DNA from 3 places in the Streptomyces ambofaciens ATCC 23877 genome. Region 1 is predicted to be linked to each of the others. Evidence: riboswitches for the same ligand, from Rfam matches in the RefSeq annotation. Region 1 holds a riboswitch; each other region holds the start of a gene.

Evidence for each region. Region 1 has a riboswitch for cyclic di-AMP ahead of SAM23877_RS20920 (transglycosylase SLT domain-containing protein). Riboswitches for the same ligand answer to the same signal wherever they lie in the genome.
Region 2: linked by a shared signal. The riboswitch ahead of SAM23877_RS26350 (M23 family metallopeptidase) and the one ahead of SAM23877_RS20920 (transglycosylase SLT domain-containing protein) in region 1 are both predicted to bind cyclic di-AMP.
Region 3: linked by a shared signal. The riboswitch ahead of SAM23877_RS30485 (M23 family metallopeptidase) and the one ahead of SAM23877_RS20920 (transglycosylase SLT domain-containing protein) in region 1 are both predicted to bind cyclic di-AMP.

What each region holds. Positions count from the first base shown of each region.
Region 1 covers NZ_CP012382.1:4,675,874-4,682,760, forward strand. Annotated here, with positions in the region: gene SAM23877_RS20905 (glycosyltransferase family 2 protein) at 1-17, opposite strand, end outside; gene SAM23877_RS20910 (GNAT family N-acetyltransferase) at 47-1,111, opposite strand; gene SAM23877_RS20915 (HAD family hydrolase) at 1,397-2,206, shown strand; gene SAM23877_RS20920 (transglycosylase SLT domain-containing protein) at 2,234-2,725, opposite strand; cyclic di-AMP (ydaO/yuaA leader) riboswitch at 2,731-2,898, opposite strand; gene SAM23877_RS20925 (polyprenyl synthetase family protein) at 3,648-4,658, shown strand; gene SAM23877_RS20930 (LolA family protein) at 5,067-6,281, shown strand; gene SAM23877_RS20935 (ABC transporter ATP-binding protein) at 6,319-6,887, shown strand, end outside.
Region 2 covers NZ_CP012382.1:5,917,616-5,924,502, reverse strand. Annotated here, with positions in the region: gene SAM23877_RS26365 (bifunctional acetate--CoA ligase family protein/GNAT family N-acetyltransferase) at 1-174, opposite strand, end outside; gene SAM23877_RS26360 (HPr family phosphocarrier protein) at 373-654, shown strand; gene SAM23877_RS26355 (GntR family transcriptional regulator) at 799-1,494, opposite strand; gene SAM23877_RS26350 (M23 family metallopeptidase) at 1,694-2,458, opposite strand; cyclic di-AMP (ydaO/yuaA leader) riboswitch at 2,471-2,635, opposite strand; gene SAM23877_RS26345 (M16 family metallopeptidase) at 2,824-4,212, opposite strand; gene SAM23877_RS26340 (M16 family metallopeptidase) at 4,209-5,561, opposite strand; gene SAM23877_RS26335 (DNA gyrase/topoisomerase IV subunit A) at 5,848-6,887, shown strand, end outside.
Region 3 covers NZ_CP012382.1:6,921,226-6,928,112, forward strand. Annotated here, with positions in the region: gene dxs (1-deoxy-D-xylulose-5-phosphate synthase) at 1-1,509, shown strand, start outside; gene SAM23877_RS30465 (aspartate aminotransferase family protein) at 1,510-2,895, shown strand; gene SAM23877_RS30470 (helix-turn-helix domain-containing protein) at 2,962-3,600, shown strand; gene SAM23877_RS30475 (DUF6126 family protein) at 3,597-3,719, shown strand; gene SAM23877_RS30480 (tyrosine-protein phosphatase) at 3,730-4,527, opposite strand; cyclic di-AMP (ydaO/yuaA leader) riboswitch at 4,952-5,111, shown strand; gene SAM23877_RS30485 (M23 family metallopeptidase) at 5,114-6,070, shown strand; gene SAM23877_RS30490 (SGNH/GDSL hydrolase family protein) at 6,290-6,887, shown strand, end outside.

The sequences.
Region 1 (6,887 bases):
CGCCGCACGCCGGCCATGCGCCCACCCCCCTCGTGGTTGCCCTCCGTCATGACCGGCGCAGCCGGGCCGCGCCCTTGAGCGTCCGTACCGCCAGCGAGGCGAGCCGGGGCCGGTCGCGCACGAAGCCGTGCGCGCGGCGGGCCGGTTCGCGGCCGAGCCAGTGCAGTGCGGCGCCCGCCCCCGGGCGGGTGGCGGCGCCCTCGTACACGGGCAGTTCGCCGGTCTTGAGCGAGTCCTTGTACTCCGCCGCGCCCCGGCCCATGTCCAGCACGCCGATCCCCTCGGCGGCGGCCGCCTCGGCCATGCGCAGATGCAGGACCAGCCCCGGCGAGTACTTGGCGAAGCCGGGGTCGTACGCCGGGAACCAGCAGGCCAGGACCGTCGCCGAACGCAGCCCGAAGTGGGCCGCGACCGGCCGGCCGCCGGCGTAGAGCACGGACAGCGTGCCCGTGCACTCGGGTGCCCGGGTCTCGGCCAGCCGGGCCACGAGCCGGCTGATCCACTCCCGCGCGAACCGGTCCCGGCGCCCCGTCCTGCGGTACTGCGCCGACTTCCACTCCATCAGCGTGCGCAGCGCGGCCGGCTCGCGCTCGTCGAACACGAAGCGCAGGTCCCCGGCCCGGCGGCCCAGCCTGCGCTCCTTGGCGAGCGTGGTCTTCAGGAACTTCGGCGACCGGGCGCGCAGCACACGCTCGTACGCCTCGTACCCCTTCTCCACGTCGATGACGTACGTGGTGTGCTCCTCCGCGGCGAACGGAGCGAAGAGCTCCTGGTCCGCCTCCAGGTTGTCGAAGGCGAAGCTCGACAGGGAGCAGGCCCTGAGCAGCCGGCGGGTGTCCGGGACGAGGCCCGGGCGCAGCACCGCGCCCTGGCAGTCCGAGACCCCGAGTCCGATCGCCCGCCCCTGGCCCAGCGGCCCGCGCTCGTGCGGCAGGAACCCGGCCGCCTCGCCGCCTTCGTACACCACGGCCACCCGCGCCCGCGGCCGTACCCGGCCCACGACGTCGGTGAACTCCGGCTCCATGAAGGGATTGCGGGGCGCCCCCGACTTGGCGCGCAGCTCGCGCCAGTGCTCCCGTTCCCCCTCGCCCAGCTCCTGCGGCCTGAGCACGCGCACACGTCCGCCGTTCAACCCGACCCCCCGATCAAGTCCCCCTGGACAACAGGAAGGTACCCCCGGGGGCCCGCGGCCGGTAGGCGGCGGGCCATCTTGTTGCCAATCGGTGCACAGGCCTTGAACCGGCCTTAGCCGGTGATGTGCCAGGTTCCGGACACGAACGTGCGTCCTCGCGCGTACTTGCGCCCTACTCGTGCGCACTTGTGCCGTACTCGCGCGTCCTCGTTCGGATGCGATCGCCGGTGAGTCGGACAGGTGCGGTGTCCGTATTCTCTGATCATGGACCGCACCGCGTATTCACTCGTCGCCACCGACCTCGACGGCACGCTGCTCCGCGGCGACGACACCGTCTCCGACCGGTCGTTGGCCGCTCTGGCACGGGTGGCCGAGGCGGGTGCGCGGCACCTGGTGGTGACCGGGCGGCCGGCACCCCGGGTACGGTCCCTGCTGGACCGTCTCGGCTGCACGGGGCTCGCGGTGTGCGGACAGGGCGCGCAGGTGTACGACGCCGGCGCGCACCGGATGCTGTGGTCGGTCACCCTGGACCGGGAGCTGGCCGAGACCGCGCTCGGCAAGATCGAGGCCGAGGTCGGGCAGGTGCACGCCGCCGTCGACCAGGACGGCGTCGACGGCCTCACGCTCATCGAGCCGGGCTACCTGATGCCCCACCCGACGCTGCCCGCGGTACGGGTCGAGCGGCGCGACGAGCTGTGGGAGGCACCGATCAGCAAGGTGCTGCTGCGCCATCCCGACCTGGGCGACGACGAGTTGGCGGCGACGGCGCGCGCGGTGGTCGGTTCCCTGGCCACGGTCACGATGTCGGGGCCGGGGACGGTGGAGCTCCAGCCGTGCGGCATCACCAAGGCGACCGGTCTGGCCCTGGCCGCCGAGCGCCTGGGCCAGAGCCGGCGGCGGACGATCGCCTTCGGGGACATGCCCAACGACATCCCGATGTTCCACTGGGCCGCCCGCGGGGTCGCCATGGCCGACGCCCACCCCGAACTCAGGGCGGTGGCCGACGAGGTCACCCTCACGAACGAGGACGACGGCGTGGCCGTCGTCCTCGAGCGGATCTTCGGTACCCCCTAGCGCGGCCGCCGCCGCGGGGGGTGCGGCTCAGTACGCGCCGAAGACGTTGTCCATCGAGCCGTACCGGTCGGCCGCGTAGTTGCAGGCCGCGGTGATGTTGGCGACCGGGTCGTACGGGTCCCAGGAGGTGCCGGGCACGTGGTACGCCTGGAAGGTCGGGTCGATCACCTGGAGCAGGCCCTTGGACGGGGTGCCGTTGACGGCGTTGATGTCCCAGTTGTTGATGGCGAGCGGGTTGCCGGACGACTCCCGCATGATGTTGCGGTGGATGCCCTCGTACGAGCCGGGGATGCCGTGCTGCGCCATGACGTCGAGCGACTCGCGGATCCAGCCGTCGAGGTTGTCGGGGTACGTCGTCGCCGCGGTGGCGGCGGCCGGGGCGGCGGCGGGGGTGGCCGCGGAGGCGCCGGTGGCACCGATGAGCGGCAGGGCGAGCACGGCGGCGCCGGTGCCGGCGACGGCGAGCCGGCGGGCGATGCGGGCGGTCCGGGCGTGACGGTTCTGACCGTTGGCAGACATGCTTGAGTCCCTCTCCTTACGCCTGCGAGGTGAGCTGTCGGGTTCGGGCGGGGAGGTGCCCGGCCGCGCCCTGACGGGTACGGCTTCACCCCGAGCCGCTCCGGTGGTGACCGGTGCGGCGACTTACCTGGGTCCCCCGCTCCTGCCTGCGAGTTTGTTGGTGGATGACTGTGCGTTCGGGCGGTGGCAGGATTCGGCGTCCGCCCGACAGGCCGGGAACGTATGCGAGAGCACATGTCCGGAACAAGTGCAGGAATCACCCCACGCCCATGTTGACCTTGATCCGGGGTGTTTGGGGTGCTTGATCCTTTGCGTCCGCCAAGCCTCAACTGGCTTGCGGGACAAAGGGAGGGCGCGGTCGGCGGCAGGGTTGCCTACAGGGGGAACGGCGTGAGCCAACTCACGGGCCTCAATAAGAGCGGCAAATCGGGCATTAATCCCAACTGGGCGTCAACCGCCCGCAGGTGGGGAGGGCCGGAAGAGGCGGCCCGGCGGCCGGCCGGTGGTCGGCCGGTGATCGGGTGGTGCCGGCCGGCGTGCGTTCCCTTGCCGGGGTCGCGCGCCGTGTCCCGCTCCGTCCGGTGTTCCCGCGCGCTGTGCGGGCATCCGTTCGGGCGGGAGTGGGGTGTGGCGAGTGGGTGACGTTCTCGGAGCGCGGGCCGTTGGGGGGAGTGGTGGGATCTTCCTTGGCGGCTCCCGGCCCGCTCGCGTTCCGGGTCGCGTCCCTCCAGTGATGTCGATCAATATCTGCTCATATCGCCTGATCAAAAACTTGCCGCGCATGATCCGATACCGACCGGCCTGTAACGGTGGGCGCTAGCGGTGATCGAAACGTGACCGGATACGCTGACTTGAGTGGTGGCAGCGACCTATCGACAAACCAGGTAATCGCCAGTAGACACCAGCAGACAGGAGACCCCTCGTGACCGTCGTCGGGCCGTTCGGGCTGAGCGTGCGGGACCAGGCTCTGGAAGCCGATGTCCAGGCCGGATTGGTTGCTGTCGAGGAAGGGTTGCTCGAGGCAACCAAGAGCGAGGTGCCCTTCATCACGGAGGCCGCCCAGCACCTGGTGCGGGCGGGAGGCAAACGGTTCCGCCCGTTGCTCGTGATGCTCGCGTCCCAGTTCGGCGACCCCTACGCTCCCGGCATCGTGCCCTCGGCGGTCGTCGTGGAACTGACCCACCTCGCCACGCTGTACCACGACGACGTGATGGACGAGGCCACCGTGCGGCGCGGCGTCCCCAGCGCGAACACCCGCTGGGGCAACTCGGTCGCGGTCCTCACCGGCGACTTCCTGTTCGCCCGGGCCTCCCAGATCCTCGCCGACCTCGGTCCCGAGGCGGTCCGTGTGCAGGCCCTCGCGTTCGAGCGGCTGGTGACCGGCCAGATCCTGGAGACGGCGGGACCGCAGGACGGCCGTGACCCGGTGGATCACTACCTGGACGTGCTGGGCGGCAAGACGGGATCGCTGGTGGCGGTCTCCTGCCGGTTCGGCGCGATGATGTCCGGCGCCGACGAGACGGTCGTGGACGTGCTGACCCAGTACGGCGAGCGGCTCGGTGTCGCCTTCCAGCTCGCGGACGACGTCCTGGACATCGCCTCCGACTCCCACGAGTCGGGCAAGACACCCGGGACCGATCTGCGCGAGGGCATCCCGACCCTCCCGGTGCTGCGGCTGCGCGAGCGGGCGGCCCGGCTGGGGCTCGCCGAGGACGTCGCCCTGTGCGAGCTGCTGGACTCCGACCTGAGCGACGACGCACGGCACGCGGAGGCGCTGCGCCTGCTGCGCGCCCACCCCGCGCTGGAGCAGGCGCGCCGGGACACCGTCCGGTACGCCGAGGACGCCCGGGCGGCGCTGGCCCCGCTCAAGGAGTGCGACGCGAAGACCGCGCTGGTCGAACTCTGCGAGGCCGTGGTGCACCGGGCCGGTTGAGCCTCGGTGGCCGGTGGCCGGTGGCCGGTGGCCGGTGGCCGGTGCGGGTGCCGGTGCGGGTGGCCGGTGATGGTGTCGGTGCCGGCCTCGATGCGCGTGTCGCTGCCGTCGTCGGTGCCGTGGCCCGGGGTGCGGGTGTGCCGCGGCCGGTGACGGGTGGTGCCTCCCGCCGTCGGGCGGCGTACCCCACCCCTACGGGCCGGGGGAGGCGCCGCCCCTCCGTGTCATCCCGCAGGAGTACGCGGAGTTGAGCCCGCGGTCTGACGCTTGTGCCCGGCCGATTTGGTCAGATGGTCATCACGGAAAACACCAATCCTCACCGATTCGGGTGAGAATGGCGGCTCACGGGTGAGAGAACGCGTGCGAGGTCGCGAGAGAGCCGCCGCCGACGACGGAGGTAGGGCACACATGGCACCGATCGATTCCGAGGACAGCACGATGGCCGCCGGGGAGGGCGAGGAGGCGCGTGCCGGACGGCGCAAGGCCGCGCGGTACGTCGTCCCGGTCGCGGTGATGGGAGTGGCGGCCGCGACGATCGGCCTGGTCCCCGCGCTCGCCGACTCCGGGGACCCCGACCTCCCCAAGATCACGGCGGAGCAACTGCTGGAGAAGATCGCCAAGTCGGACGTCGAACAGCTGTCCGGCACCGTCAAGATCAGCACGGACCTGGGCCTGCCGGACCTCGGCGGCCTGGAGAGCGGTCTGATGTCCGGGATGTCCGGCGCTCCCGGCGCCGGCAAGGACGAGGACGGTTCCGCCGCCGACCCGTCGGCCAAGCTCACCGAGCTGGTCTCCGGCACCCACACGCTGCGGGTCGCCGCCGACGGTCCGGACCGGCAGAAGCTGTCGTTGCTGGAGAACGCGGCGGAGTACAGCCTGATCCACGACGGCAAGGACGTCTGGGGCTACGACAGCGGGTCCAACGAGGTGTACCACTCCACCGCCCCCGACGCCGCCGGCCAGCGGGAGAAGGAGGTGCCGGTCACCCCGAAGGACTTCGCCGACCAGGCGCTCAAGGCGGTCGACGACACCACTTCGGTGACCGTGGACGGCACCGCGCAGGTGGCCGGCCGGGACGCCTACCGGCTGGTGATCAAGCCCAAGCAGTCCGGTTCCACCGTCGGTGCCGTCACCGTCGCGGTGGACGCCGGGACCGGCATGCCGCTGAAGTTCACGCTGACGCCGGCGAGCGGCGGCGCCGCCGTCGTGGACGCGGGCTTCACCCAGGTCAGCTTCGCGAAGCCGGACGCGTCGACGTTCGACTTCACCCCGCCCGAGGGCGCGAAGGTCACCGAGGACGACGAGGCGGCCCGGGCGCCGGAGCGGGGGCACCGCGCCGAAGGCGGTCTCGCCGAGCGGACGGACGGCCTGGAGGTCATCGGGGAGGGCTGGAACTCGATCGCCACCTTCGACACCGGCGGCCAGGGCCTGCCCACGGCTGCCGCGGGCGGCGGTCTCGGCGGCTTCCTCGGCTCCTTCGGCGACCAGGTCAAGGGCGACTTCGGCTCCGGCACGGTCTTCAAGACCCGCCTGGTCAACGCGCTGATCACGGACGACGGCACGGTCTACGCCGGTGCCGTCACCAAGGACGCGCTGGTCAAGGCGGCCGACGCCGCGAAGTAGCGGCACCGCCGTCCCCGTACGACGAGAGAGGGAGCCGATGGCCGAAGCGTCCGCCGCGGAGCGGGAGCGCCCGGACCAGGGGAGCGCGGACGACGCCGTCATCGCCACCCGCGCGCTCACCAAGCGCTACGGCGGCGGACAGCTCGCCGTCGACGGTCTGGACCTGACCGTCCCGGCGGGCAGCGTCTTCGGCTTCCTCGGCCCCAACGGCTCCGGCAAGACCACCACCATCCGGATGCTGATGGGGCTGATCGAGCCGACCTCGGGGACCGCGCGCGTGCTGGGCCGGCCCGTGCCGCGCGCCGCCCGCACCGTGCTGCCCCAGGTCGGCGCGCTCATCGAGGGCCCGGCCCTGTACGGCTTCCTCTCCGGACGCGACAACCTGCTGCGCTACGACGCCGCCGACCCGACCGCCGACCCGCGCACCCGGCGCGAGCGCGTCGCCCAGGCGCTGGACCGGGTGGGCCTGGCGGCCGCCGCCGGCAAGAAGGCCAAGGCGTACTCGCTCGGCATGAAGCAGCGGCTCGGGCTCGCCGCGGCGCTGCTCCAGCCGCGCCGTCTGCTCGTCCTGGACGAACCGACCAACGGCCTCGACCCCCAGGGCAT
Region 2 (6,887 bases), 1.2 Mb from region 1:
CGGCGCGAAGAAGCGGTAGTACTTCGACTCGTCGGAGACCTGCTCGTAGAAGCTGACCAGGCGCTCGGCGTCATCAACGGTGATGGGGCGGACGCGCGCGGTGCCGCCGTCGCGCAGCACCACGTCGGCTTCCCAGTGGGCGGGGTACTCGTGCCGGTCCGACGAGGTCTGCATGGGCCCCAGAGTACGGCTCGCGTACGACAACGGCGCGAGGCAGTCTGTGGAGGACGGAAGGTCGGGCCGAGGCCGCGGTCCGACGACCACGCGGGGCTGCGCACAGCCGTCCCGGCACGCTTCACGATGTGGGAAACTGGTCTAGACAAGAGTGGTCTAGACAACATCAGACCCCTGAACACTGAAGGGCAGCATCACATGGCTGAGCGCCGCGTCAACGTCGGCTGGGCCGAGGGTCTCCACGCCCGCCCCGCCTCCATCTTCGTCCGAGCCGCCACGGCCACAGGCGTCCCGGTCACGATCGCCAAGGCCGACGGCTCCCCCGTCAACGCGGCCTCCATGCTGGCCGTCCTCGGCCTCGGCGCCCAGGGCGGCGAGGAGATCGTGCTCGCCTCCGACGCCGAGGGCGCGGACGCCGCCCTGGAGCGGCTGGCGAAGCTGGTCTCCGAAGGCCTCGAAGAGCTTCCCGAGACCGTCTGACCGACGGCAGCACCACCGAGAAAGGCCCGCCCGGATTTCCGGGCGGGCCTTTTTCCTGCCCTGCCCTCGGTCATGGATTTCCCTTTTTATGGGCAGCGGAAATCAGCCCCCCGAATTACCCTGTCTTTGTATACGGCGCTCGTGTTAATAGCGCAGGCTCGGCATGTTTACGGCACGTTGCGAGTTCCTCACACGATCCGCCGCCTCGCCGCCGTCGGCGAAGCGCAGGCGGTGCGCCGGCGTCGACCGCTCCGCGTGCAGGGCCATCAGCGCCCGTGCGCGCTCGCCGTCCCCCCGGGCCACCGCGTCGACGATCGCGCCGTGCTCCGCCCAGCACTCCACCGGGTCGGCCGCGGTCTCCACGGCGTACAGCCAGGCGATCTTGTGGCGCAACTGGGTCAGCAACGCCGCCAGCGAGGGGCTGCCGGCGGCCTGGGCGAGGGTCTCGTGGAACCATCCGCCCAGTGAGCGCAGATCGTCGCTGCTCCCCTGTCTGGCGCGCTCCTGCCCCAGCCGCACCAGCCCGCGCAGGACCTTGAGATGGGCCTCGGTGCGGCGCCGGGCGGCCCGGGAGGCGCCCAGGGGTTCGAGGAGCGTGCGGCTCTCCAGCAGGTCGGCCGCCTCCCGTTCGGTCGGTTCCGCGACACACGCGCCCGCGTGCCGCCGGGTCACCACGAACCCCTCCGCCTCCAGGGTGCGCAGTGCCTCACGGACGGGGACGCGGGAGACGCCGTAGCGGCGGGCCAGGAGTTCCTCGGTGAGGCGGCTGCCGCGCCCGTGGACACCGGAGACGATGTCGTCCCGGATCGCCGTGCACACCGAGTGCGCCGGAATACGCATGCCCCGACCTCCGCCTTAATCCCCGTGAAACGTCGACGATTGACGTGTGTTCAGCGACTCTAGGCCAATGCGGCGGGAATTCCGACGGCGAGGCGGATTCCATGGACAGTTTTTGGACAACGGCCCTGCCGGGAACACCCCTGGAATTGCGAATGCCCCGGCTCGGGGAGCCGGGGCTTTCGAGTGCCGTACGTCTTCGTCAGACGTTCACGCCGTGCGAGCGGAGGTAGGCGACGGGGTCCATGTCCGAGCCGTACTCGGGGCTCGTACGGGCCTCGAAGTGCAGGTGCGGTCCGGTGACGTTGCCGGTGGCGCCGGAGAGGCCGATCTGCTGCCCGGCGTCGACCGACTGGCCCACCGAGACGCCGATGGACGACAGGTGGCCGTATTGCGTGTACGTGCCGTCGTGCATCTTGATCACGACCTGGTTGCCGTACGCCCCGCCCCAGCCGGCCTCGACGACGGTGCCGACGCCGACCGCGTGCACGGAGGTGCCGGTGGAGGCGTGGAAGTCGATGCCCGTGTGGCTGCCGGAGGACCACAGGGAGCTGCCGGCCTGGTAGGCCGTGGAGACGTAGGAGGCGGTGATCGGCGAGACGAACGTGTTGAGGCGCTTGCGCTCCGCCTCCCGCGCGGCGCGCTCCTTGGCCTCGCGCGCCTCCTCGGCAGCCTCGGCGGCCCGCTCCCGCGCGGCCTCCTGCGCCGCCTCACGGGCGGCTGCGTCCAGGGCGGCCTGCTTCTGCGCGGCGGCCTGGGCGTCGATCTCGTCGGCCAGGGAGTCGCCGATGCTGATGACCGGGGTGAGTCCGGTCTGCTCGGCCTGGGGCTCGGCGGCGAGCGCCGGAGCGGCGAGGGTGCCGACGACGCCGGTGGTGGCGAGAGCCGCGACACCCGCCGCGCGGGCGGTGGTGCGGTGCATCCGGCTGGGACGGCGGTGCTTGCCGGTGGCGCGCGTGAACGCCATGTGGAGGCTGGTCCTTTCCTTCCCTCTCGCCTACCGGGTTAGCTGACGGGTTCGGAGGTGGAAGGTCTCCTACGGGCACCCTCGCTGCACGCGCGGGCGTCCGATTCACCCCAGGGACTACGGTGGGTCCCCGGCTCCCCTGGCTCGCGCCGTACGGGGACTCGGCGATGACTGTCCGGTGCCGCGGGTGCGGCGCACTGCCTGACGAACAGCCCGGAAGACGCTAAACGCGGTTGTCTTCAATCCTCAAACGCAACCGGCTTTTTGTAGCGCATGCCACAGGGCAGACACACAGCCTCTCCCTCAATTCGGACAAACGGCGGCCCTGGTGACACTCCGGTCACCAGGGCCCCGAGCGTCTGCCGTTACTCGGCTGCCACCACGGTGACCTCACCGATGCCGAGCGCCTCGACCGGCTCCTTGATCTGTGCCGCGTCGCCGACGAGGACCGTCACCAGACGGTCCACCGGGAAGGCGCTGACGACCGCCGCCGTCGCCTCCACGGTGCCCGTGGCGGCGAGTTGGCGGTAGAGCGTCGCCTGGTAGTCGTCGGGCAGGTGCTGCTCGACCTGGTCGGCCAGCGTGCTCGCGACGGCCGCCGCCGTCTCGTACTTCAGCGGCGCCACGCCCACCAGGTTCTGAACGGCGACGTCACGCTCGGCGTCGGTGAGTCCGCCCTCGGCGAGCTTGCGCAGCACCGTCCACAGGTCCGCCAGGGCCGGACCGGTGTTGGGGGTGTCGACGGAGCCGCTGATGGCCAGCATGGCGGCGCCCGTACCGTCGGGCGCGGAGCGCAGGACCTGCCCGAACGCCCGGACGCCGTAGGTGTAGCCCTTCTCCTCGCGCAGGACGCGGTCCAGGCGCGAGGTGAGGGTGCCGCCGAGGCAGTAGGTGCCGAGCACCTGGGCGGGCCACACGCGGTCGTGCCGGTCGGAGCCGGTGCGGCCGATGAGCAGCTGCGTCTGGACGGCGCCGGGACGGTCCACGATGACGACCCGGCCCCGGTCGTCGGCGGTCACCGGCGGCACGGGCCGCGGCTCGGCGGCGGAGCCGGTCCACGCGCCCAGCGTCTCGCCGAGCAGCGCGTCGAGGTCCACGCCGGTGAGGTCCCCGACGACCACGGCGGTGGCCGTGGCCGGCCGGACGTGCTTCTCGTAGAAGGCGCGTACCGCCGCGGAGTCGATGTTCGCGACCGTCTCCTCGGTGCCCTGGCGGGGGCGCGACATGCGCGTCCCGGCCGGGAACAGCTCCTTGGAGAGCTCCTTGGCGGCTCGGCGGGCGGGGTTGGCCAGCTCGTGCGGGATCTCGTCGAGCCGGTTGCGGACCAGCCGTTCGACCTCGCCGTCCGCGAACGCGGGCGCCCTGAGCGCGTCGGCGACCAGGCCGAGGGCCTTGGCGAGCCGCGAGACGGGCACCTCGAGGCTCAGCCGGACGCCGGGGTGGTCGGCGTGCGCGTCGAGCGTGGCCCCGCAGCGCTCCAGCTCGGCGGCGAAGTCCTCGGCGGAGTGCTTGTCGGTGCCCTCGGAGAAGGCCCGCGCCATGATCGTGGCGACGCCGTCGAGGCCGGCCGGCTCGGCGTCCAGGGGGGCGTCGAGCAGCACCTCGACGGCGACGACCTGCTGGCCGGGGCGGTGGCAGCGCAGCACGGTCAGGCCGTTGTCCAGGCTGCCGCGCTCCGGAGCGGGGAACGCCCACGGCCTGGGCTCGCCGGCCTGCGGCTGCTGGTGGAATTCCATGGTGGCGAGCTCGGTCACTTGGCCGCCTCCTCGTTCTCGTCGGTGGCGTCGTTCACGTCGGCGGGGGCGGTGGGCTCGTAGACGAGCACCGCGCGGTTGTCGGGGCGCAGGCGGGCCTTGGCGACCTCCTGGACCTCCTCCGCCGTGACCTCGAGCACCCGCTGCACGGCGGTGAGGGCGAGCTGCGGGTCGCCGAACAGGACCGCGTACCGGCACAGTTCGTCGGCGCGGCCCGCGACCGTACCCAGGCGGTCCAGCCACTCGCGCTCCAACTGGGCCTGGGCGCGCTCCATCTCCTCGGCGGTGGGCCCCTCCTCGGCGAACCGGGCGAGCTCCTCGTCGATGGCGGTCTCGATGACCGGCACCTCCACGTCACCGGACGTCTTCACGTCCAGCCACCCCAGGGAGGGCGCTCCCGCGAGCCGCAGCAGACCGAATCCGGCGGCGACGGCCGTGCGGTCGCGGCGCACCAGTCGGTTGTACAGCCGGGACGACTCGCCGCCGCCCAGGACGGTGAGGGCCAGGTCGGCGGCGTCGCACGCGCGCGTGCCGTCCTCCGGCAGGCGGTAGGCCGCCATCAGGGCGCGGGCCGGAACCTCCTCCTCGACGACCTCGCGCAGCTCCTCGCCCATGACGTCGGGCAGCGAGCCGTCCCGGGGCGGCTGCTTGCCGTCGTGCGAGGCGATGGAGCCGAAGTACTTCTCGACCCAGGCGAGGGTCTGCTCGGGGTCGATGTCGCCGACGACCGACAGCACCGCGTTGTTCGGCGCGTAGTACGTGCGGAAGAACGCGCGCGCGTCCTCCAGGGTCGCCGCGTCCAGGTCGGCCATCGAGCCGATCGGCGTGTGGTGGTAGGGGTGGCCCTCCGGGTAGGCGAGGGCGGTGAGCTTCTCGAACGCCGTGCCGTAGGGCACGTTGTCGTAGCGCTGGCGGCGCTCGTTCTTGACGACGTCCCGCTGGTTCTCCATCGACTCGTCGTCCAGGGCGGCGAGCAGCGAGCCCATGCGGTCGGCCTCCAGCCAGAGGGCGAGCTCCAGCTGGTGGGCGGGCATGGTCTCGAAGTAGTTGGTGCGCTCGAAGCTGGTGGTGCCGTTGAGCGAGCCACCGGCGCCCTGCACCAGTTCGAAGTGGCCGTTGCCCTTGACCTGGGCGGAGCCCTGGAACATCAGGTGCTCGAAAAGGTGAGCCAGGCCGGTGCGCCCCTTGACCTCGTGGCGCGAGCCGACGTCGTACCAGAGGCACACCGCCGCGACCGGGGTCAGGTGGTCCTCGGAGAGCACCACGCGCAGGCCGTTGGCCAGGCGGTGCTCGGTCGCTGTCAGGCCGCCGGAGTCTGCCTGGGCTGTGGCCGTGTGACCCATGGGCATGTACGTCCCTTCGATCGCGGAATCTTGGTGGAATCATCGGGCGGAGCCGCGGAAATCCGCCGGTCCCGCCACTGTATGCAAGCGTGCGGGCCACCGGTGAAGTTCCCGCACCTCCTACGCCGAGAGCGAGAACGGGGTTGGCGGCCCGGCGGGGACGAGGGCGTACCCTGCGGGCAGCGCCGGGCCGGGCAGCCCGTGACGGGTCCTGGTCGGTCGCTGTCAGTGCCGCGGTCCACAATGGACCGCGTCAGATCACCGTTCACGCTTCAGCAAGGAGCCGGCAGCGATGGCCCGCCGTAGTACGAAGACCCCGCCGCCCGACGACTCGTACGAGGAGAGGATCCTCGACATCGACGTCGTCGACGAGATGCAGGGCTCCTTCCTCGAGTACGCGTACTCGGTCATCTACTCCCGTGCGCTCCCGGACGCCCGCGACGGCCTCAAGCCGGTGCACCGCCGCATCGTGTACCAGATGAACGAGATGGGTCTGCGGCCCGAGCGCGGGTACGTGAAGTGCGCCCGTGTCGTCGGCGAGGTCATGGGCAAGCTGCACCCGCACGGCGACGCGTCGATCTACGACGCCCTGGTGCGCATGGCCCAGTCCTTCTCCATGCGCGTGCCCCTGGTGGACGGCCACGGCAACTTCGGCTCGCTGGGCAACGACGACCCGCCGGCCGCCATGCGGTACACCGAGTGCCGGATGGCCGAGGCGACCAGCCTCATGACGGAGTCCATCGACGAGGACACCGTCGACTTCGGTCCCAACTACGACGGCCAGGAGCAGGAGCCGGTGGCGCTGCCCGCCGCCTTCCCGAACCTGCTGGTCAACGGCGCCTCCGGCATCGCGGTCGGCATGGCCACGAACATGCCGCCGCACAACCTGCGCGAGGTGATCGCGGCCGCCCGGCACCTGATCCGGTATCCGAACGCCGACCTCGAAGCCCTGATGAAGCACGTGCCGGGCCCCGACCTGCCCACCGGCGGCCGGATCGTCGGCCTGCCCGGCATCCGGGACGCCTACGAGACGGGACGCGGCACGTTCAAGATCCGCGCGACGGTGTCCGTGGAGACCGTGACGGCCCGCCGCAAGGGCCTGGTCGTCACCGAGCTGCCCTTCGCGGTCGGTCCCGAGAAGGTCATCGCCAAGATCAAGGACCTCGTGGGCTCCAAGAAGCTCCAGGGCATCGCGGACGTCAAGGACCTCACCGACCGCGAGCACGGGCTGCGCCTGGTCATCGAGATCAAGAACGGCTTCGTGCCCGAGGCGGTCCTGGAGCAGCTCTACAAGCTGACGCCGATGGAGGAGTCCTTCGGCATCAACAACGT
Region 3 (6,887 bases), 2.2 Mb from region 1:
GGCGCGCTCACCGGCGGCATGGCCTGGGAGGCCCTGAACAACATCGCGGCGGCCAGGGACCGGCCGCTGATCATCGTCGTCAACGACAACGAACGCTCGTACGCGCCGACCATCGGCGGCCTCGCCAACCACCTCGCGACGCTCCGCACGACCGACGGCTACGAGCGCGTGCTGGCCTGGGGCAAGGACGTCCTCCAGCGCACCCCGGTGGTCGGCAACACCGTCTACGAGGCACTGCACGGCGCGAAGAAGGGCTTCAAGGACGCCTTCGCCCCGCAGGGGCTCTTCGAGGACCTGGGGCTGAAGTACCTGGGCCCGATCGACGGGCACGACATCGAGGCCGTCGAGTCCGCGCTGCGGCGCGCCAAGCGCTTCCACGGGCCGGTGCTGGTGCACTGCCTCACGGAGAAGGGCCGTGGCTACGAGCCCGCGCTGCGCGACGAGGAGGACCACTTCCACACCGTCGGCGCGATGGACCCGCTCACCTGCGCGCCGCTCACGCCGCCCCCGGGCCCCTCCTGGACCTCCGTGTTCGGCGAGGAGATGGTCCGGATCGGCGAGGAGCGCGACGACGTCGTGGCGATCACCGCGGCCATGCTGCACCCGGTCGGCCTCGCCGCCTTCGCCGAACGCTTCCCCGACCGGGTCTGGGACGTCGGCATCGCCGAGCAGCACGCCGCCGTGTCCGCCGCCGGCCTCGCCACCGGCGGCCTCCACCCGGTCGTCGCCGTCTACGCCACCTTCCTCAACCGGGCCTTCGACCAGCTCCTGATGGACGTGGCCCTGCACCGCTGCGGGGTCACCTTCGTCCTGGACCGGGCCGGCGTGACCGGCGTCGACGGGGCCTCGCACAACGGCGTGTGGGACATGTCCGTCCTCCAGGTCGTCCCGGGACTGCGCATCGCCGCACCGCGCGACGCCGACCAGCTCCGCGCCCAGCTGCGCGAGGCGGTCGCCGTCGACGACGCGCCGACCCTGGTGCGCTTCCCGAAGGAGTCCGTCGGACCGGCCGTCCCCGCCGTCGGCCGGGCCGGTTCCATGGACGTCCTGCGCGCCCCCGACCGGCCCGAGGTGCTGCTGGTGTCCGTCGGCGTGATGGCGCCCGTCTGCCTGCGGGCCGCCGAGCTGCTCGAGGCCCGCGGCATCGGGTGCACGGTCGTGGACCCGCGCTGGGTCAAACCCGTCGACCCGGCGCTCGCGCCCCTGGCCGCCCGGCACCGGCTGGTGGCCGTCGTCGAGGACAACAGCCGCGCGGCAGGGGTAGGTTCGGCGGTGGCACTGGCGCTCGGTGACGCGGACGTCGACGTACCCGTACGCCGTTTCGGCGTCCCCGAGCAGTTCCTCGCGCACGCCAAGCGCGCCGAAGTCCTCGCCGACATCGGTCTCACGCCGGTCGACATCGCCAGCCGGATCAGCGCCGGTCTGGCCGTCGCCGCGGAGACCGGAGAACGTGCCGAAGGGCCCACCGGCGACGGACGGACCGTCACGCCAGCGCAAGGAGAGAACTGAATGACCAAGGAGTTCGACCTCGCCGCGCTCTTGGCCGAGCGCGGAGCCGAGCGGTACGAGCTGCACGCCAAGCACCTCAACCACCAGCTGCCGCGCATGCTGCACACCATCGGCTTCGACAAGGTCTACGAGCGGGCCGAGGGCGCGCACTTCTGGGACGCGGACGGCAACGACTACCTGGACATGCTCGCCGGGTTCGCGGTGATGGGCCTCGGACGCCACCACCCCGTCGTCCGCAAGGCGCTGCACGACGTCCTCGACGCCTCGCTGGCCGACCTCACCCGCTTCGACTGCCCGCCGCTGCCCGGGCTGCTGGCCGAGCGGCTGCTCTCCTACAGTCCGCACCTGGACCGGGTCTTCTTCGGCAACAGCGGCACGGAGGCGGTGGAGACCGCGCTGAAGTTCGCCCGGTACGCGACCGGCAGGCCGAGGGTCCTGTACTGCTCGCACGCCTTCCACGGGCTGACCACCGGCTCGCTCTCCGTCAACGGCGAGAGCGGCTTCCGCGACGGCTTCGCGCCGCTGCTGCCCGACACGGCCGTCCCGCTCGGCGACCTGGACGCCCTGGCGCGGGAGTTGCGGCGCGGGGACGTGGCCGCGCTGATCGTGGAGCCGATCCAGGGCAAGGGCGTGCACGAGGCCCCGCCCGGCTACCTGCGCGCCGCGCAGGACCTGCTGCACCGGCACAAGGCGCTGCTGATCGCCGACGAGGTGCAGACCGGGCTGGGCCGGACCGGCACGTTCTACGCCTTCCAGCACGAGGACGGAGTCGAGCCCGACCTGGTGTGCGTGGCCAAGGCGCTGTCCGGCGGCTACGTGCCGGTGGGGGCCACGCTGGGCAGGGACTGGATCTTCCAGAAGGTCTACTCCTCGATGGACCGGGTGCAGGTCCATTCGGCGAGCTTCGGGTCCAACGCACAGGCCATGGCGGCCGGACTCGCGGTGCTCTCGGTGATGGAGAACGAGGAGATCGTCGCGAACGCCGCCGCCGTGGGCGAGCGGCTGAAGTCCCGGCTGGCGGAGCTGGTGGACCGCTACGAGATGCTCGCCGACGTGCGCGGCCGGGGGCTGATGATCGGCATCGAGTTCGGCCGCCCCAGGTCACTGAAGCTGCGCAGCCGCTGGACGATGCTCCAGGCGGCCAGGAAGGGACTGTTCGCGCAGATGGTGGTGGTGCCGCTGCTGCAGCGCCACCGGATCCTCACCCAGGTGTCCGGCGATCACCTGGAGGTGATCAAGCTGATTCCGCCGCTGATCATCGACACCGCGGACGCGGACCGGTTCGTCGACGCCTTCACCGAGGTGATGGAGGACGCGCATCACGGGGGTGGACTGATGTGGGACTTCGGCAAGACCCTGGTCAGGCAGGCGGTGGCCAACCGCTGAGCCCGGCACTTTTGCCCCACAGGCAAGAAACTTGCCCGTGGGGCAAGGCTCGGGCTCAATGGAAGCATGAGCTCCTCCGAGACGACGGACCCGGCCGAGGGATCGGTCGCCGCCGTCGCACCCCAGCTGCGCGAGCTGCGGCGCCGGGCCGCCCTCACCCTGGAGGCCGCGGCGCGCGCCGCCGGGCTGTCGCCGGCGCACCTGTCCAGGCTGGAGACCGGGCAGCGCCAGCCCTCGCTGCCGATGCTGCTTTCCCTCGCCCGGGTCTACGGTACGACCGTATCGGAACTGCTCGGCGAGACGGCCGCGGACCGGGACGCCGTCGTGCGGGCCGAGGCCATGGAGCCGACGTCCGCGGGCGGCTGGACGTACTGGCAGGCCGGCGGGTCCGGCCGCGGGATGCAGGCCCTGCGGGTCCGCGTCCCGCACGGGTCGCAGGGCGACATCGTGCGGGTGCACCCCGGTGAGGAGTGGCTCCACGTGCTGCGGGGCCGGCTGCGGCTGCGCCTCGGGGACACCGTGCACCGGCTCGGTCCGGGCGACAGCGCGCACTTCGACTCGCTGACCCCGCACCGGATCGCCGCCCAGGACGCCGACGGGGTCGAGCTCCTCTTCGTCCACACCCTGCTGCAGAGCCCGACGGCGGCGCTCTGCCTGGGGCCGGCCACCGTGCCGCCCCACTCCACTCCGGGAGAGATGCCATGAACCTGCAGGACAAGTTCCCGCGTGCCCTGTGGGTGCGGCTCTTCATCTACCTCGTCGTGGGCCACGCCTTCGCGGCCTTCATCTACCTGCTCTTCGAGGTGGGAGCCGGCAGCCGGTGAACGCGACCCCTCAGTCCAGCATCCGCTCGCGCAGCCGCTCCCGGGTCTGCGGAGTGATCCCCAGGCCCTGCTCCAGGTAGGCGTCGACTCCGCCCCAGGTCTGCTCGACGGTCTCGAAGGCCGCCGCGAGGTACTCGGCGCGCGCGTCGAACAGGGGGCTGAGCAGCTCCATGACCTCGGGGGAGTAGGCGGAGGCGGCGGTGCTGCTGCGACGCACCTTGTAGCGGCGGTGCGTGGCGTTCGACTTCAGGTAGTCCTCGACGATGGCGTCCCGCTCGACGCCCAGGGCGAGGAGGGTGATCGCGATCGACAGGCCCGCGCGGTCCTTGCCGGCCGCGCAGTGCATCAGCGCCGGGACGCTGTCCTCGGCGAGCGCGTGCAGCACCCGCGAGTGCTCCGCCGTGCGCTCCTTGATGATCAGGCGGTAGGAGCCGATCATCCGCTCGGCACCCTTGTCGCCGGCCAGGATCTCGCGCAGCTGGTCCAGGTCGCCGTCGCGGACCATCTTCCAGAACTCGGCACCGTCGGCCGGGTCGCTCAGCGGCAGGTTCACATTGCGCACGCCCGGCAGCTCGACGTCCGGGCCCTCGAGCTTCTGGTCGGCCGCGTTGCGGAAGTCGAAGATCGTGTGCAGGCCCAGCGAGGCCAGGAACGCGGCGTCCCCTCCGGTGGCGTGCGCCAGGTGACCGCTGCGGAACAGCACTCCCTGTCGTACCCGCCGTCCGTCCACGGTCGGCAGGCCGCCCACGTCACGGAAGTTGCGCACACCGGCCAGCTCGGGTTCGGTCGACGGGACCTGCTGCGTCACGGGGGCTCCTCCCACTCCGCCCCGTCGGCGCTGCTCGCCGCCGGGCTCCACTCGAAGATACGGCACGGGCCTGCGCCTCCGGGTGCCGGGACGTCCGACAGTGGACCATCTGGGCCTTCTGTCCGTATTGGTGCCTTAGTCCCAACTCGCTCTGAAATAAAAGGGGCTGGAGGGACGGCGCGTGAGCAGCGTCATATCCGTGACGGTGCGTTGCCCGTCATGTTCACGTAATTCCGCCGGTTTTCAAGGACGTTTGCCCGAACCGGTGCCCCGCGAATCGACGGAGGGTGACCGGTGATTCCCATAAAGGATCAATCGGAACACCGGCCGAGGGAACCCCACGCTTGTCGCTGCGCGTCCTGGTCGCTTACGTTCACCACCGATCCGGACGGAACGCCTAATCCTGCCGCCGACCGGAGCCCGCACTCATCGACCACCCGTACACGGCAGGAGCGGGGGACCCACAGGTAAGACTGCCTGTTCCGGTTCCCGGAACGGCTTGGGGTTAAGCCGCGTCCCGACGCGGCCGGGCATCTCCAGCTCGCACCCGACAGCTCACCTCGCAGGCGCCGGAGAGGAATTCGCCATGCCCGCGAAGGGTAAGCACCGCCGTACCAGGGCCATGCGCCTGACCCGCACCATCGCCGTCGCCGGAACCGGCGGCGCCGCGCTCGCGCTCCCGCTGATGGGCGCCGCCGGGGCCCACGCCGCTCCCGCGCAGTCCGTTTCCGAGCACTCCGTGCAGTCCGTCGCGACGTCGGCGAAGAAGGCCGCCGGTGCGGAGAAGAACGGGGACTCGCGGACGTACACCGTCAAGAGCGGTGACTACCTCTCGAAGATCGCCGACGAGCAGGACGTCGACGGCGGCTGGAAGAAGCTCTACGCCGACAACCGCGAGGTCGTCGGTTCGGACCCGTCGCTGATCCACCCCGGTCTGAAGCTCGCCGTCGCCGGACAGGCCGCCAAGTCCTCGGCCCCGTCCTCCTCCGCCGCGTCGGAGAAGCCGGCGGCCGAGAAGCCCGCCGCGGCCGAGAAGCCCGCCCCCGCGAAGGCCGAGTCGGCCGAGCAGTCCTCGGACGCCGCGAAGAGCTCCGCCGACTCCTCGAACACGAGCGCCCAGTCCGCCGGCACCGGCAGCGGCTTCGCCTCGCCCGTCCCGAGCGGCACCCTGGGCACCCCGTACCACCAGACGGGCAGCATGTGGTCCAGCGGCTACCACACCGGTACGGACTTCGTCGTCCCGACCGGCACCTCCCTCAAGGCCGTCGGCGCGGGCACCGTCGTCTCCGCGGGCTGGGGCGGCGCCTACGGCAACCAGGTCGTCATCCAGCTCGCCGACGGCCACTACGCCCAGTACGCCCACCTCTCCTCGCTCTCCGTCTCCGCGGGCCAGTCCGTGACGGCGGGTCAGCAGGTCGGCCTCTCGGGTGCCACCGGCAACGTGACCGGACCGCACCTGCACTTCGAGATCCGCACCACCCCGGACTACGGCTCGGACGTGGACCCGGTCGCGTACCTGCGCTCGCACGGCGTCTCCCTCTGACGAGGAGCTGACGCGCCCTCCCGCGCCACCGAAGGCCGGACCCCGATCCCCGGGTCCGGCCTTCGGTGTATCAGGACCCCGCTTATTCCGGAATTGGCGAATACTTTAGGCGTGGCATTTCTCACCGCCCGTCAACCCTTTCCTACGGTCGCGTAGGTCACATTCCAAGGTGAATCATGGGCCGATGTGGCAGACGATTCGAAGAGTGACAGCGGAACAGTGATCGGGTCGTACGTGGCGGTGGGGGACAGCTTCACCGAGGGCGTCGGCGACCGGGGCCCCGACGGATCGTTCGTCGGTTGGGCCGACCGGTTCGCCGTCCTGCTCGCGGACCGGCGCCCCGAGGGCGACTTCACGTACACGAACCTCGCCGTACGCGGCAGGCTGCTCGACCGGATCGTGGCGGAGCAGGTGCCGCGGGCCGTCGAACTCGCCCCCGACCTGGTCTCGTTCTGTGCGGGCGGCAACGACATCATCCGGCCCGGCACGGACCCCGACGAGGTGGCCGAGCGGTTCGAGCGGGCGGTGGCCGCGCTGACCGCCGCGGCCGGCACCGTGCTGGTGACGACCGGGTTCGACACCCGCGGGGTGCCCGTCCTCAGGCGTCTGCGCGGCAAGATCGCCACGTACAACGGGCACGTCCGCGCCATCGCCGACCGCTACGGCTGCCCCGTGCTCGACCTGTGGTCGCTCAGGACGGTGCAGGACCGCAGGGCGTGGGACGCCGACCGGCTGCACCTGTCGCCGGAGGGCCACACGCGCGTGGCGCTGCGCGCGGGCCAGATCCTCGGCCTGCCCGTCCCGGCCGACCCCGACC